3 regions of the Pseudomonas sp. TE21435 genome follow, and region 1 is predicted to be linked to each of the others. Evidence: predicted binding sites of a transcription regulator. Region 1 holds the regulator's gene; each other region holds the start of a gene.
The links. Region 1 encodes FliA, which starts transcription of late flagellar genes. Its sites were predicted from a motif close to CTAAAGTTTNNNNNNNNNNNGCCGNTAA; they were not measured.
Positions count from the first base shown of each region.

Region 2: a site for FliA is predicted at 2,722-2,749, ahead of motA (flagellar motor stator protein MotA). Genes of this name have one in related genera too.
Region 3: a site for FliA is predicted at 4,001-4,028, ahead of ACZ9C1_RS12690 (flagellar protein MotY). Genes of this name have one in related genera too.

Region 1 is NZ_JBWBQZ010000001.1:2,429,247-2,434,811, forward strand. Features, by position in the region: gene ACZ9C1_RS10930 (chemotaxis protein CheA) at 1-619, opposite strand, end outside; gene ACZ9C1_RS10935 (protein phosphatase CheZ) at 632-1,420, opposite strand; gene ACZ9C1_RS10940 (chemotaxis response regulator CheY) at 1,440-1,814, opposite strand; gene fliA (RNA polymerase sigma factor FliA) at 1,920-2,660, opposite strand; gene fleN (flagellar synthesis regulator FleN) at 2,657-3,490, opposite strand; gene flhF (flagellar biosynthesis protein FlhF) at 3,605-4,918, opposite strand; gene flhA (flagellar biosynthesis protein FlhA) at 4,930-5,565, opposite strand, start outside.
Region 2 is NZ_JBWBQZ010000001.1:3,518,539-3,524,103, reverse strand. Features, by position in the region: gene asd (archaetidylserine decarboxylase) at 1-283, opposite strand, end outside; gene rhdA (thiosulfate sulfurtransferase) at 293-1,102, opposite strand; gene ACZ9C1_RS15915 (HDOD domain-containing protein) at 1,148-2,683, opposite strand; gene motA (flagellar motor stator protein MotA) at 2,814-3,665, shown strand; gene motB (flagellar motor protein MotB) at 3,669-4,685, shown strand; gene ACZ9C1_RS15900 (molecular chaperone Tir) at 4,718-5,197, opposite strand; gene rsgA (small ribosomal subunit biogenesis GTPase RsgA) at 5,344-5,565, opposite strand, start outside.
Region 3 is NZ_JBWBQZ010000001.1:2,807,145-2,812,709, forward strand. Features, by position in the region: gene ACZ9C1_RS12670 (PA3496 family putative envelope integrity protein) at 1-86, shown strand, start outside; gene ACZ9C1_RS12675 (response regulator transcription factor) at 132-758, opposite strand; gene ACZ9C1_RS12680 (hypothetical protein) at 1,259-1,594, shown strand; gene ACZ9C1_RS12685 (argininosuccinate synthase) at 1,638-2,855, opposite strand; gene ACZ9C1_RS12690 (flagellar protein MotY) at 2,984-3,964, opposite strand; gene pyrC (dihydroorotase) at 4,095-5,141, shown strand; gene rnt (ribonuclease T) at 5,201-5,565, shown strand, end outside.

The DNA of each region.
Region 1 (5,565 bases):
GGCCTTTGCCGTGCAGCTGGTCGAGCAACGACTCGAATTCGGCGTCGGTAATCTCGTCACCACCCGCGCTGACCTGCTCACCCTGCAATTGCTCGTGAACCTGGGCTTCAGCCTTGACTGCATCAAGCGAATCGAGCAGTTGCTCGAACTCGGTGTCGGTGATGTCGGGCTCGGCAGCCGGCGCTTCGGCGACAACAGCCACCTCGACCGGGGCCGGTTCGTCGGCGCCAGCGGGCTCGGCCAGGCGCGACAGCGCCGCCAGCAGCTCACGGGTGGCCGGCGTGACGTCGGTGCGCTCGCGCACCTGGCCGAACATGCTGTTGACCGTGTCGAGTGCTTCGAGCACCACGTCCATCAGTTCCGCGTCGACCCGGCGCTCACCTTTGCGCAGGATGTCGAACACGTTCTCGGCAATGTGGCAGCACTCCACCAACTCATTGAGCTGAAGGAAGCCGGCGCCCCCTTTTACAGTGTGGAAACCGCGGAAAATCGCGTTGAGCAGGTCCGCATCATCGGGCCGGCTTTCCAGCTCGACCAATTGCTCGGACAGTTGCTCGAGGATTTCGCCGGCTTCTACCAGGAAATCCTGAAGGATTTCTTCATCGGCGCCGAAGCTCATTAAACGTGCTCCTTAAAAACCCAGGCTGGACAACAGATCGTCGACATCGTCCTGGCTGGACACGACGTCTTCACGCTTATCGGCATGAATCTGCGGACCTTCACCCCGAGTCGGATGTTTTTCTTGATCTTTTTCAGCACGCAGCTGCTGGTGGTCATGTTCGATACCGGCAAAGCGGTCGACCTGGCTTGCCATCAGCACGAGCTTGAGCAGATTGCTTTCGACTTCGGTGACCAGGGTGGTCACCCGTTTGATCACCTGGCCGGTGAGATCCTGATAATCCTGGGCCAGGACAATATCGTTGATATGGCCGGCGACCTTCTGATTACCTTCGGCGCTGTGCGTCAGGAAACTGTCCACACGCTTGACCAGCTCACGGAACTCCGGCGCCGCCACTTCGCGACGCATGAAGCGCTGCCAGTCGGCGGACAGGCTCTGGGCCTCGGCGGCGAGGTCGTTGAGCACCGGGGTGCACGCCTCCGCCAGGTCCATGGTGCGGTTGGCCGCACCTTCGGTCAGACGGACCACGTAGGAGAGGCGCTCGGCGGCATCGGTAATCTGCGACACTTCCTCGGCCTGCGGCATGGCCGGGTCGATCTGGAAGTTGACGATTGCACTGTGCAGTTCGCGGGTGAGCTTGCCGACTTCCTGGTACAGCCCGCGGTCGCGGGTCTGGTTCAGTTGGTGGATCAGCTGCACCGCCTCACCGAAGCGGCCGCGCTCCAGGCTCTCGACCAGCTCCTGCGCATGCTTCTTCAGGGTTGATTCGAACTCACCCAAAGAGTTGTTGGTTGACTCCATTGCGCCCCCCAGACGTGACTCAGCCGTTGACGCGTTCGAAGATCTTTTCGATCTTTTCTTTCAGCGCCAGGGCGGTGAAAGGCTTGACCACATAGCCGTTCACGCCGGCCTGGGCAGCTTCGATGATCTGCTCGCGCTTGGCTTCCGCGGTGACCATCAGCACCGGCAGGTGCTTGAGGCGCTCGTCGGCGCGAACGGCGCGCAGCAGGTCGATACCAGTCATGCCCGGCATGTTCCAGTCGGTCACCAGAAAGTCAAAATGCTCGCTGGTGAGCATCGGCAGTGCCGTGTTGCCGTCATCAGCTTCCTTGACGTTGGTGAACCCCAGGTCACGCAACAGGTTCTTGATGATCCGCCGCATCGTCGAAAAGTCGTCAACGATGAGGATTTTCATGTCTTTGTTCAATTAGACCTCCAAGCAGTCTTAAACGCGCTCGGCGCCGAGCGCGCGCTCAATCAATTCGGCACTACAAAAAAAACGACTGCACTGAACCCGGGTTCAACGTGCCCGCCACTCCCCAAGGCGGCTGCGCAAACGCGCGGCGCACTGGCTGTGCAACTGGCTGACACGCGATTCGCTGACCCCCAGCACCTCACCGATTTCCTTGAGGTTCAGCTCTTCGTCGTAGTACAGCGCCAGGACCAGGCGTTCGCGCTCCGGCAGGTTGGCGATCGCATCGGCCAGCGCAGCCTGGAAGCGCTCGTCTTCCAGGTCACGCGCCGGCTCCAGCTGGCCGCTGGCTCCGTCCTCGTGCAGCCCTTCATGTTCGCCGTCCTGCAGCAGATCGTCGAAACTGAACAGGCGGCTGCCCAAGGTGTCATTCAAAATCCCGTAGTAATCATCGAGACTCAATTGGAGTTCGGCAGCAACCTCGTGATCTTTAGCGTCGCGGCCAGTCTTTGCTTCGACACAGCGGATCGCGTCACTGACCATGCGCGTATTGCGGTGTACCGAACGTGGCGCCCAATCGCCCTTGCGCACCTCGTCGAGCATGGCGCCGCGAATACGGATACCGGCGTAGGTTTCGAAACTGGCACCCTTGCTGGCATCGTATTTGTTGGCCACTTCCAGCAAGCCGATCATCCCGGCCTGGATCAGATCCTCGACCTGGACGTTGGCCGGCAAGCGCGCCAGCAGGTGATAGGCGATACGCTTGACCAACGGCGCATAGCGTTCGATCAGCTCGTACTGCGCATCCTTGGCGGCCTTGCTGTACATCTTGAAACCGCTCGCGTTCATAGCACCGGCCCTGCACTGGTGGGCTGCACCAGGCGCTCGACAAAGAATTCCAGGTGCCCACGCGGGTTGGCAGGCAGCGGCCAGCTGTCGACCTTCTGCGCGATGGCCTTGAACGCCAGCGCGCACTTGGACCGAGGGAAGGCCTCATAGACCGCCCGCTGCTTCTGCACGGCCTTGCGCACGCATTCGTCGTAAGGCACGGCACCGACGTATTGTAGGGCGACGTCGAGGAAGCGGTCCGTGACCTTGGTCAACTTGGCGAAAAGGTTGCGGCCTTCCTGCGGGCTCTGGGCCATGTTGGCCAGCACACGGAATCGATTCATCCCGTAATCGCGGTTGAGCAGCTTGATCAGCGCATAGGCGTCGGTGATCGAGGTCGGCTCGTCGCACACCACCAGCAGCACTTCCTGGGCGGCGCGAACGAAACTGACCACCGAGTCACCGATACCCGCAGCCGTGTCGATCACCAGCACATCGAGGTTGTCGCCGATGTCGCTGAAGGCCTGGATCAGGCCGGCGTGTTGCGCGGGCGCCAGGTGCACCATGCTCTGCGTGCCGGAGGCCGCCGGGACGATGCGCACACCACCCGGCCCCTGCAACAGCACATCACGCAGCTCGCAACGGCCTTCGATCACGTCGGCGAGGGTGCGCTTGGGCGTGAGCCCCAACAGAACGTCGACATTGGCCAGGCCCAGGTCGGCATCCAGCAACATCACCCGGCGGCCGAGTTCGGCCAGCGCCAGGGACAGGTTCACTGAAACGTTAGTCTTGCCGACGCCACCTTTGCCACCGGTCACGGCGATCACCTGTACGGGATGCATGCTACCCATGTCTGTTCTTTACCTTGTCTCGCTTGGACCCAGGCCACATGAGGGGCTGAACATTCAAGGCCACGGTCCGGCCGGGCAACCCCATGATGTAGGTACTTTGCACAGTATTCACCCTCAACCCGCGCGCTTGCCAGGGTTGTGGTACAGATCAGCGAACATGTCGGCCATGGCCTCGTCGCTGGGCTCTTCCTGCAATTGCACACTGACTGCGCGGCTTACCAACTGGTGCTTGCGCGGTAGCTGCAGGTCGTCGGGAATGCGCGGCCCATCGGTCAGATAGGCCACCGGCAATTCATGACTGATTGCCAGGCTCAGCACTTCGCCGAGGCAGGCCGTTTCGTCGAGTTTGGTCAGGATGCACCCGGCCAGGCCGCAGCGCTTGTAGCTATGGTAGGCGGCGGTGAGCACCTGCTTCTGGCTGGTGGTCGCCAGCACCAGGTAATTCTTTGCGGCGATGCCGCGCCCGGCCAGGGTCTCGAGCTGCATGCGCAGCGCCGGGTCGCTGGCCTGCAGGCCGGCGGTGTCGATCAGCACCACACGTTTGCGCAGCAGCGGCTCCAGGGCCTGGGCCAGCGACTCGCCCGGGTCGACGTAGGTGACCGGCACATTGAGGATGCGGCCCAGCGTCTTGAGCTGTTCCTGGGCGCCAATGCGGAAGCTGTCCATGCTCACCAGCGCCAGGTTGTTCGCGCCGTACTTGAGCACATAGCGGGCGGCCAGCTTGGCCAGCGTGGTGGTCTTGCCCATGCCAGCCGGGCCGACCATGGCGATCACTCCGCCCTCCTCGATCGGTTCGATCTCGGGCACGTCGATCATCCGCGCCAGGTGCGCCAGGACCATGCGCCAGGCATGGCGTGGTTCTTCGATCCCGGCAGTGAGGTCGAGCAGTTCGCGGGCCAGGCCACCGGAAAGGCCGAGGCGCTGAAGCCGGCGCCAGAGGTTGGCCTGCTGCGGCTTGCTGCCTTGCAGCTGGCTCCAGGCGAGCGAACCGAGCTGGACTTCAAGCAGCTCGCGCAAGCCGGTCAGTTCGAAACGCATGGCATCGAACAGACGTGGATCAACGGGTGCCGAGGCTGGCGCGGCAACCGGCGCGGGCTCGTCGACATGAGGCTCGATCAGCGGCTCCGAGGCGGTCAGCGGCTGCCCGGCGAACAATTGCCGGTTGCCGCCTTCGACGGCATCGCCACGCCCGGTCAGTTCGGCCTGGGCGGTAACGATGCGCGACTGGGTCTTGCGCAGCTCGTCTTCGAGCTCTGCGTTGGGCACGCGCGGGGCCAGGGCGGACAGCTTGTAGTCCAGCGCAGCCGTCAGCTCGACACCGCCGGCAATGCGCCGGTTGCCGATGATGGCGGCGTCGGAGCCGAGCTCATCCCGGACCAGCTTCATGGCCTGACGCATATCGGCGGCAAAAAAACGCTTAACTTGCATAACCCACTACCTCAGCCGTTCGGGCCCACGGTGGCAACGATGGTGACTTGCTTGTTGTCAGGTATTTCCTGATACGCCAAAACATGCAAATTCGGTACAGCCAGGCGGCCGAAGCGCGACAGCATGGCGCGGATCGGGCCGGCTACCAGAAGGATGGCCGGCTGGCCCTGCATTTCCTGGCGCTGGGCTGCCTCGATCAACGAACGCTGAAGCTTTTCGGCCATGCTCGGCTCAAGAAGAACACCATCTTCCTGACCCTGCCCGGCCCTTTGCAGACTATTGAGCAAGATCTGTTCCAACCTTGGCTCCAAGGTGATCACAGGCAGCTCGGACTCAACGCCGACAATGCTTTGCACGATGGCGCGGGACAACCCGACGCGCACCACCGCCACCAGCGCGGCGGTATCTTGACTCTTCGCCGCGTTGTTGGCGATGGCTTCGGCAATGCTGCGGATGTCACGCACCGGCACCTGTTCGGCGAGCAGTGCCTGCAGGACCTTGAGCAGGCCCGACAAGGAAATGACGCCCGGCACCACCTCCTCCGCCAGTTTCGGCGAGACCTTGGCCAGCACCTGCAGCAGTTGCACCACCTCCTCGTGCCCGATCAGTTCGTGACAGTGCTTCTGCAGTATCTGGTTGAGGTGGGT
Region 2 (5,565 bases), 1.1 Mb from region 1:
GGCTGACCGCGCCGTCGGCCGGGCAGAGGATCGCGCCGGGGGTCTCGTCCAGCGGGCGGGCGCCGGGCTTGAGGGCGCGGGTGAAGAAGGCGTTGAAGTGCTCGTAGGCGCTGAGGTCTTCGACCAGTGCCTCGGACATGTTCACCTGGTAGCGCTTGGCGAACCAGGCGGTGAAGGCGTTCTTGAACCAGCGTGCGCGGCACTCGGCGACGCAGCCGGCCAGCCGCGACAGCAGGTGGTGCGGCAGCAGGTACTGGCTGATGATGAACAAGCGGGATTTCATTGAGCGTCCTTAAACTTCGACGGGCGTGTCGGGGTGGTTGCCCCATTCGCCCCAGGAACCGGCATAGCCCTTCACCCGTGGATAGCCGAGGGCCTTGGCCACGAGGTAGGTGAAGCCGGAGCGGTGGTGGGTCTGGCAATGGGTGATCACTTCCTTGTCGGGGGTGATGCCCAGGTTTTGCAGGACTTCGGCGATATCCTCGCGGATGCGCAGGTGGTCGTTGAGGTCCATGCCGGCGGTCCACTCGAAGTTGATCGCGCCGGGAATATGCCCGCCTTTGGCAGCCAGCACTTTCTCGCCGCTGTATTCCAGTGGTCCGCGCGCGTCCCAGATGACCAGGTCGGCGGCGCCCAGGCGGCTTTGCAGGTACTCGCGGGTGGCGGTGGGCTCCGGGTGCAGGCGCAGGTTCACCGCGCCGCCCATGCTGGCGGGCACCTCGGTGGACAGTTTGTCCGCCGGCCAGGCCTGTATGCCGCCGTTCAGGTAGTGATAGCGCTGGTGGCCAATCACGTCGAGCAGCCAGATGAAACGGCCGGCCCAGCCGCCGCCTTCGTCGTCGTAGACCACATAGACCGCATCGTCGCGATGACCGAGTTCGGCGAACAGCTTTTCCAGGTCGGCGCGTGCCGGCAGCAGGCCAGGTGCAGGCGGCTGTCCCAGCTGGGTGCGCTTGGGATCGACGAAGCGCGCCCCGGGGATGTGGCCGCTGCCATAGCGGTTGGCGCTGGTCAGGTCGACCAGGATCAGTTGCGGCGATTCCAGGCGCGGCAGCAGGTCCTCGGCTTCGATCACCAGGGGCAAGCCGGAAAAGTCAGTCATCCACGGTCTCCAGGGTGCAAAGGGGGCGATTGTAGCGCAAGGCAATCATGAATGGCGGTTGCCGAAGAGGGCCAGGGCGCGCTCGATGCATTGCACGGTTTTACCGAATGCCTGCACGCTGACATCGGCCAGCGGTTTGCCGTCCTGGTCCGCCACCGCCAGCATCAGCACCTGGTCGCCGACCGCCAGCGAGCGCAGCAGCAGGTGTTCGCTGCGGAAGAATGCGCGCAGTGGCGCCGGCAGCAGTGCGGTGAACTGGGCGTGATTTTCGGGCGTCAGGCGCAATTGCCCGGCCTTGCTCATCAGTTTCTGCAGGAGTTTGTTCTGCGCGATCGGCAACGCAATGACGCCGGCTTCCTTGGGCAGGCCCGCAGTCTGCTGCACCCGCAGGTAGTCGGTAGCCTTGTCCAGGCTCAGCAGCATCAGACGCTGCATGCCGCACGCCAGCAGCGCTTCGCGGGCCTGGGTGGCCAGGTGCACGGTATTGCTGAACGGGCTCGGCTGGGCGAGCAACTCCTGGCACAACCTGCGCCAGCGACCAAGGTCCTCGGTGCTGGGCGGTGGCGGCGTGAGCATGTCCGGGTGTGGACGGCGCTGGTGCCAAGGCCAGATCAGCGCCTCGGCCGGGTGGAACAGGGCATGCCGGGCGTGATGGCGGGCACTGGCCGCGGCCTGCTGGTGAACCTGCTGCTGGACATCGTCCAGCGTGGTCTGCAGATAGAGGGCTGTAAGCAGCTGCCAGCGCAGCAAATGCGGATTGTCCCAGCCGACCTGGGCGGCCAGGGCAAGGCCGTTGGCCAGCAGCACGGTATTCGGGGGCTGGTTGAACCAGCGGCGCAGGGCCGGCTCTTCGTCCAGGCGCTGCTGCTGGACAAGCGGGTCCTGCTCGCGGGCGATGCTTAGCACCTGCGCCAGCTGTTCGCGCTCGTCCATCAGCAGGCGGTAACCCTGGGTCACCCACTCGGGCAGGCGCCAGTGCTCGGCCATGGCCTGGCACAGTAGCATGATGCGCACGCCGAACAGTTGCTGTTCGACTTCAGCGGCTTCCTCGCCCTTGTGGATAACTCGCAGCTCCCAGGTATCCAGCAGCTTGGGATAGACCAGGGCCAGCGGCCACAGGGGCGAGAGGAACAGCAGGCTGCCCCAGTGGATCTCCTGCCACAGGCGCGCCAGGCGGCTGGCGAACAGGCCGTTGGCTTGCTGGGTGGCATGCTGGCTGATCAGCAGGAACTGGCGCAGGACCGGCGGGATCTCGTCGGCCGGCAGCGATGGCAGGCGTGCCAGCAGTTGGCTGACGCGGGCCAGGCCAAGGCGGTTCAGGGCTATTTCCAGGCTCTCGGCCGGTTCGGCCTGGCTGGCGTTGGCCGGGTGGTTGGCCTCGCGCAACACGCAGAGCACCAGCGCGGGGCTATCCTGCATCAGTTCGGCGATATCGCGCAGGGAGCGACGGCTGTCGTTGATAGCCTGCAGCACCCGATCATGGCTCTCTTTCGGCACCGGTACGCGGACCCCGTCGAGCAGCTTGATCCAGGCCTCTAGACTCGACGGAGCCTGACTTGGCACCTTGGTTTCAATTGGCATATTGACATCAGTCCGAACTGGCTTTTCGCAATGAGTGGCTATAGTCTGGCGCAGTTCTGCCGATAAGTAGAAGAAGAGTTTTCAAGCTTCCGTTCCCTATCCTGACCACGACAGCAAGTGCTTCCAACTTATGGCTAAAATTATCGGCATCATCGTCGTATTCGCGAGCGTGCTCGGCGGCTACGTGCTTTCCCACGGCAAGATCGCGGCACTGATCCAGCCGTTTGAAGTGCTGATCATCGGCGGCGCGGCCTTTGGTGCGTTCCTCCAGGCCAACCCTGGTTACATGACCATGCATGTGATCAAGAAGTCGCTGAAGATGTTCGGCACCCGTTTCACCCACACCTTCTACCTGGAAGTGCTGGGCCTGGTGTACGAGATCCTCAACAAGAGCCGTCGTGAAGGCATGATGGCGATCGAAGGCGACATCGAGGACGCCGCGGCCAGCCCGATCTTCGCCAAGTACCCGGCGGTGCTGGGTGATGAGCGCATGACCGCGTTCATCTGCGATTACCTGCGGATCATGTCCACCGGCAACATGGCGCCCCACGAGCTCGAAGGCCTGTTCGACATGGAGCTGCTGAGCATGAAGGAAGAGCTCGAGCACCCGTCCCACGCAGTGACCGGGATCGCCGACGGCATGCCCGGCTTCGGTATCGTCGCGGCGGTACTGGGTATCGTGGTGACCATGGCCTCGCTGGGTGACGGTGACCAGAAGTCCATCGGCCTGCACGTCGGTGCGGCGTTGGTCGGTACCTTCTTCGGTATTCTTGCTGCCTACGGCTTCTTCGGCCCGTTGGCCAATGCCCTGCGCCATGATGCCAAGGAAGAGTTGAACGTCTACGAGGCGATCAAGGCCTCGCTGGTGGCCTCGGCTTCCGGCATGCCGCCGTCGCTGGCGGTCGAGTTCGGTCGCAAGGTGCTGTACCCGGCGCACCGCCCGAGCTTCGCCGAGCTGGAACAAGCAGTACGCGGTCGCTAAGCCATGGAGAACAATCAGCCCATCATCGTCAAGCGCGTCAAGCGCTTTGGCGACGGCCATCACGGCGGCGCCTGGAAAATCGCCTTCGCCGACTTCGCCACGGCGATGATGGCGTTCTTCCTGGTGCTGTGGTTGCTGTCGACCGCCACGCCTGAGCAGAAGATCGCAATCGCCGGTTACTTCAAGGACCCGATCGGTTTCTCCGAAAGCGGTACGCCCTACATCATCGATCTGGGTGGCTCGCCAGAACTGGCACCGGAAAAGACCATCAACCCGGAAGTGAAGTCCGAGCCGACGCCGGATACCAGCCTGCAACTGGACAAGGATCAGGTCGAGACCATGGCCGAGCAGGTCGAGCGCGAGCGCCTCGAGCTGCTGCTGCAGGAGCTGCAGAACAAGGTCGAGGAAAACCCGCAGCTGCAGAAGTTCAAGGACCAGATCCTGTTCGAGATCACCCAGGACGGCCTGCGCATCCAGATCATGGATGCCGAGAACCGGCCGATGTTCGACCTGGGCAGCGCACGCCTGCAGCCGTACTTCGAAGACATCCTGCTGGCCATGGCCGACACCATCAAGGCGGTGCCGAACAAGATCAGCATCAGTGGCCATACCGATGCCAAGCCGTACTCCGGTACCGGCGATTTCGGTAACTGGGAGCTGTCGGCCAACCGCGCGAATGCGGCGCGTCGTGCATTGGTCGCTGGGGGCTATCCGGATGAGCAGGTGGCCCGCGTGGTCGGTTATGCTTCGTCGTCGCTGTTCGACCGTGCCAACCCGTTCAACCCGGTCAACCGCCGTATCGACATCATCGTCCTCACCAAAAAGGCGCAGCGCGATATCGAGGGTGAACAGGGCAAACCGGAGGCTGCGCCGCCTGCCGCTGACACACCGCCTGCGAGCGCAGCGCCAGGTGCGGCCGCGACACCGGGCGATACGCCGATGCAGCCGCGTGAGCTGCGCCAGAAGCTGAACATCTTCGAAGATGGCGTATTGAAGATGGACGAGGCCAAAGACCAGTAAGTAACAGGGGCCGCTTTGCGGCCCCGATGCATTCAGAACCCCCGCCTGATCTTGGCCTTGAGATCGGCATGGAAGAAATCCGCATTGTCCCTGTCCGACACTGCGCCGCCCCCGGCCGGCGAAGCCATGGCCCGGCCAAAGGTCTGTTCGTCATGATAGGCGCGCACGAACAGGTCGATATGCTCTCGCTCCCGCATTACTGGCCACTTGCCCAAGCGCTGCGGCAGGTCAGTCGAGCCAGCATGGTAGAAAGTCACCCGCCGATGCGCCATGGCCGCAGCGCCCAGTAGCCAGGCCGTCCACCAGCCTTCGGCATGGGCCTCGCAGAGCACTCCGATCCAGTGAGTGGCATCGGCCATGTGTTGGCAAAAGCTGCCATGCAGGTCGTCGTGGGTCTGCCCTTCACTGTCGAAGGGGACGAGTTGGGTGGGAATGCCTTCTAGTAGCAGCCACTCGTTCAGGATGAAGGCATCGAGCCGTTCGTTCTGGTGGTAACTGATGAATACCGGCATCTGTGCTGCCCTCCCTGATCAATACCGATGACAAGGCCATGACCATCAGGGAAAGCAGCTGGAGGGACAATAGGCGACCGCAATACCGGAGCGGTCCTACCTACTCCGGTAAAATTTCCTACGATGCTGGCGTGTTTGCCGCCACCTCAATAGGTGTCTTCCGGCAAGCTGGCGATGATCGAACGGTAGCTGTTCATTCGTTGTTGAGTAACGCTGCCGTCCTCCAGGGCCTTGAGCAGCGCACAGCCAGGTTCGCGGTCATGCTTGCAGTCGCGGAAGCGGCAGTTGCCGATCAGTTCGCGGAATTCGATGAAGCCATCTTCGACATCATCACGGCTGACATGGCCCAGACCGAATTCGCGGATGCC
Region 3 (5,565 bases), 380 kb from region 1:
ACCTCAGCAAGCGCCGCACCATCGACAACATGCTCGAGGAGCGACGCCTGCAGAAACAGCTGGCCGACTTCGACTACGATCTGTAACGCAGACATGCAAAAGCCTCCTGAACGGAGGCTTTTCAATAGGGCTCAGGCCAGCCCATGGCGCTGGGCGAGTTCGATCAGGTCCACCAACGAGCGGGCATTCAACTTGAGCAGCAGGCGAGTCTTGTAGGTACTGACTGTCTTGTTGCTGAGGAACATGCTGTCGGCGATCTCCTTGTTGCTCTTGCCCCGGGCCAGTTGCTGGAGCACCATCATCTCCCGGCCGGAAAGCCGCTCGACCATCTCCATTTCCGTGGCGCCTCCCGTGCCCGAGCGCCCCTTGTGCAATGCCTGGTTGGGGAAATAGCTGTAGCCGGACATCACGGCCTTGATGGCACTGAGCAGCTCGGTCAACTCCTGTTGCTTGCAGACATAACCTGCCGCCCCCGCTTGCATGCAGCGCATCGAGAAGTGCCCCGGGGCCTGGGAAGTCAGTACCAACACCTTGCTCGCCGGGCTCGCCAGCGTCATCCGCGCAATCACTTCCAGCCCATCCAGTTTGGGGATCCCGATATCCAGAATGACAATATCCGGCAGATACTCCCGCGTCAGTTGCAGGGCATCCACACCATTGTCACTCTCCGCCACCACTTCGTAGCCATGCCGTTCCATCAGCATGCGTACGGCCAGGCGAATGACCGGGTGATCATCCACGATCAGCACTTTATTCATGCGATTCCCATTGATACGTTATTTTTAGTTCGATAGACCACCACACCCGAGCATAACGATTATTTATGCAGCGGTTTCCCTGGTAAATTCACCGAAAGAAGCGGCCTACAATTAATAGAGACTCTTCCTACGCACTACCCCTTTCACAAAATGTAATAGATACAGGTTCGTCGCAACGATTCAGAAAGTAACAGCCGGAAGAATTGGATCCAAGTGCCATTGAGTCACACTTCACGCGGGAAAATTCGACTGTACACACTGGATAAAGGTAGGCGTCGAACGCGGCGACTTGGCCAGGGAGGGAAACGAGGCACGCTTAATTACAGTGGGGAAAACACGCTACAGATGGGCAAAGCATCACCAGGCCCTCATCATGAACCGCGACCCCATCAGTCCGTTGACCCTTATCGCTGTCTTTGCCGGCGTGATCGAAGCGTCTGCCCTGGCATCACTCCCGTTCCTCAGCGAAGACAGCCAGGACCCTGTACACCTGGTTCCTGGTGGGCTTCCCGTTCTTCCTCACCGTACTGTTCTTTCTTACCCTCAACTTCAACACTCGCTCGCTGTTTGCACCTGACAGCAATGCCCGCAGCGCCCGCAAGCCTTTACGCACACCTGTCTCAGGGAGCAAAGGCGCGATGATCATCGCCATTTCCGGAGCCGACAGTCAGAAGATCATCGAAAACCATGTACTGCGAATGATCGATCGCCCCCACGGGCGACAACGACGCTGGGTGCTGTACAACCTGGATACGCGCACCTGTATCCATCTCTCAGCCGTGCCCATGCAGGATGACGAGACCGCGACCGCCACCGAAGCAGAAACCCAGGCATGAAAAAACCCGGCCAAGGCCGGGTTTTTCGTACGCTCGTGGCTGCTTACAGCAGCGAACGGCCTTTGTTGGCCGCGATACGCATACGCAATGCATTGAGCTTGATGAAGCCCGCGGCATCGGCTTGGTTGTAAGCCCCGCCGTCTTCCTCGAAGGTCGCAATGTTGGCATCGAACAGAGAATCGTCCGACTTGCGCCCCACGACGGTGACATTGCCCTTGTACAGCTTCAGGCGAACAACGCCATTCACGTTGAGCTGCGAGGCGTCGATCATCTGCTGCAGCATCAGACGCTCCGGGCTCCACCAGTAGCCGGTGTAGATCAGGCTGGCGTACTTGGGCATCAGCTCATCCTTCAGGTGAGCGACTTCGCGGTCCAGGGTAATCGACTCGATGGCGCGGTGAGCCTTGAGCATGATGGTGCCGCCCGGGGTCTCGTAGCAACCGCGCGACTTCATGCCGACATAGCGGTTCTCGACGATGTCCAGGCGGCCGATGCCGTTGGCGCCGCCAATGCGGTTGAGCTCGGCCAGCACGGTGGCCGGGGTCTTCTCGACGCCGTCGATGGCGACGATGTCACCGTTGCGGTAGGTCAGCTCGATGTAGGTGGCCTGGTCCGGGGCATTCTCCGGGGAGACGCTCCATTTCCACATGTCTTCCTCGTGCTCGGTCCAGGTATCTTCCAGGACACCGCCTTCGTAGGAGATGTGCAGCAGGTTGGCGTCCATCGAGTACGGCGACTTCTTCTTGCCGTGACGCTCGATCGGGATACCGTGCTTCTCGGCGTAGTCCATCAGCTTCTCGCGGGACAGCAGATCCCACTCACGCCATGGCGCGATGACCTTGACGCCAGGCTTGAGCGCATAGGCACCGAGCTCGAAACGCACCTGGTCGTTGCCCTTGCCGGTGGCACCGTGGGAAATGGCATCGGCGCCGGTTTCGTTGGCGATTTCGATCAGGCGCTTGGCGATCAGCGGGCGGGCGATGGAAGTACCCAGCAGGTACTCGCCTTCGTAGACGGTGTTGGCGCGGAACATCGGGAAAACGAAATCACGCACGAACTCTTCGCGCAGGTCGTCGATGTAGATTTCTTTCACGCCCATCGCCTGGGCCTTGGCGCGGGCCGGCTCGACCTCCTCGCCCTGGCCGAGGTCAGCGGTGAAGGTCACCACTTCACAGTTGTAGGTGTCCTGCAGCCACTTGAGAATCACCGAAGTATCAAGGCCGCCGGAATACGCCAATACGACCTTTTTTACGTCCGCCATGCCATCACTCCACGGGGTTGTACGGAAAGCCGATGATTCTACCGGCCTTGCCGAAAAATTTACAATGGGGCGACAGCTTGTGACGACAAAGCGACAGGAATTGTCGAGAGCGCGACCCGCTGTCGCACTCAGGATTTCGCAGGCGCGGGCTGGGTGGCAGCGGCCGCAGGCGTCGCAGGCGCAGGTGCGGTAGCCGCGGGTGCCGGAGCCGCCGGCGCAACCGGTGGCGCCGGCTTCTCCAGCGGTTTCTCGACCGGTGTCACACGCTCGAGCTGGATGTTCACCCGGCGGTTTCGCGCCCGGTTGGCGACAGAGTTGTTCTTCGCCAGTGGATAGCGCTCGCCGTGGAACCGCACGGTGATCTGCTCTTCCGGCACGCCATGGGCCTTGAGGTAGTCGGCAACCGCCAGCGCCCGTCGACGCGAGGTGTCACGGTTGGTCAGACGGTTGCCGCTGTTGTCGGAATGGCCGTTGAGCTCGATGCGGTTGACCGTCGGATCGGCCTTCAGATAATCGAGCAGCACATCCAGGCGAGCGCGCGCCGAGCTGTCCAGCTCGATACCGCCACCGGGGAAGCCGACCTGGGTCTGACGGATCTGGTCATAGTTCATCGGCAGCAGCTTGGCAGCACACAGTTGGTAGTCGCTGTAGGCCTTGGCGAAGCTGACTGGCATCACCTGCACTTGCATCGGCCGGCCACCCTCGCCCCGGTAGTTGCGCACCACCGTGCTACGGCCATCGAGCAGGCCATTGATCAGGCGGCTGGCCTGCCCCTGGCTGGAGGTGAACAGCACGCCAGTGCGGGCCATGTGCACCGCACCAAGGTTGATATCGCCCCGCCCTGGCTGCCAGGGGGCTGCGGCGGCCAGCAAGGTGGCGGAACCGGCGCCGAGGACGTTGCTGTCCGAACGCAGCTGGAACGTCGGTTGTTCGCCGGCACGGCGCACGAACTCGCCGCTGCCGAAACCGTCGATCGGCTGGATCAAGCGACATTCGAACTGATCACCCTCGACTTTCCAGGCGACGTTCTCCACGCGGGTCTGGAAGGTCATGGCCCCGGCCGGCAGGCTGGCGACAAGGGTGAACAGGGCTAGGTAACGCTGGCGCACGGTCGGCTCCACTGATTCTGACGGCTTACCTGAATGCTATCGGACGCCCGTCGGAAAACTTGATAGCCGTGCTCGAACAGGGGTTTTCCGGTAGCATTGGCTTCTGAGTTCGACCCGCCTGGAATCTCCAATGTCCGATCGCCTGACCCTCCTGCGCCCCGACGACTGGCACATCCATCTGCGCGATGGTGCCGTCCTGCCTCACACCGTCGGTGACGTGGCGCGTACCTTCGCCCGCGCCATCATCATGCCCAACCTGGTTCCGCCGGTGCGCAACGCCGTCGAGGCCGATGCCTACCGCGCCCGCATCCTTGCCGCACGCCCCGCCGGCAGCCGTTTCGAGCCACTGATGGTGCTGTATCTTACCGACCGCACCAGCCCGGAAGACATCCGCGCCGCCAAGGCCAGTGGGATCGTGTTCGCCGCCAAGCTCTACCCGGCCGGCGCCACCACCAACTCCGATTCGGGCGTGACCAGCATCGACAACATTTTCCCGGCAATCGAGGCCCTGGCCGAAACCGGCATGCCCCTGCTGGTGCATGGTGAGGTCACGCGCAGTGAAATCGACGTGTTCGACCGCGAGAAGCGCTTCATCGACGAGCACATGCGCCGCCTGGTCGAGCGCTTCCCGACCCTGAAAGTGGTGTTCGAGCACATCACCACCGCCGACGCCGCGCAGTTCGTCACCGAGGCGCCGGCCAACGTCGGTGCCACCATCACCGCCCAGCACCTGCTGTACAACCGCAACCACATGCTGGTCGGCGGTATCCGCCCGCACTTCTATTGCCTGCCGATCCTCAAGCGCAACACCCACCAGGTTGCGTTGCTGGATGCCGCGACCAGCGGCAACCCGAAGTTCTTCCTCGGTACCGACTCGGCGCCTCACGCCAAGCATGCCAAGGAAGCCGCCTGCGGCTGCGCCGGCTGCTACACCGCCTACGCCGCCATCGAGTTGTATGCCGAGGCGTTCGAGCAGCGCAATGCGCTGGACAAGCTCGAAGGCTTCGCCAGCAAGCATGGCCCTGACTTCTACGGCCTGCCGCGCAATACCGACACCATCACCCTGGTGAGAGAGCAATGGACAGCGCCGGACAGCCTGCCCTTCGGTGACACCACCGTCATTCCCCTGCGCGCTGGTGAAACACTGCGCTGGCGCCTGCAGGAGGACAACGCGTGAGCGAAGATCTGTACGAAGACGACCAGGACAGCCAGGTCAGCAGCGGCTCGCGCCATCCGATGGCCGAGCGTTTCCGCGGCTACCTGCCCGTGGTGGTGGATGTCGAGACTGGTGGCTTCAACAGCGCTACCGACGCGCTGCTGGAGATTGCCGCCGTCACCATCGGCATGGATGAAAAGGGCTTCCTGTTCCCCGAGCACACCTACTTCCATCGGGTCGAACCGTTCGAGGGCGCCAATATCGAGGCCGCCGCGCTGGAGTTCACCGGCATCAAGCTCGATCACCCGCTGCGCATGGCGGTGAGCGAGGAAAGCGCGCTGACCGATATTTTCCGCGGCGTGCGCAAGGCGCTGAAGGCCAATGGCTGCAAGCGGGCGATCCTGGTGGGGCATAACAGCAGCTTCGACCTGGGTTTCCTCAATGC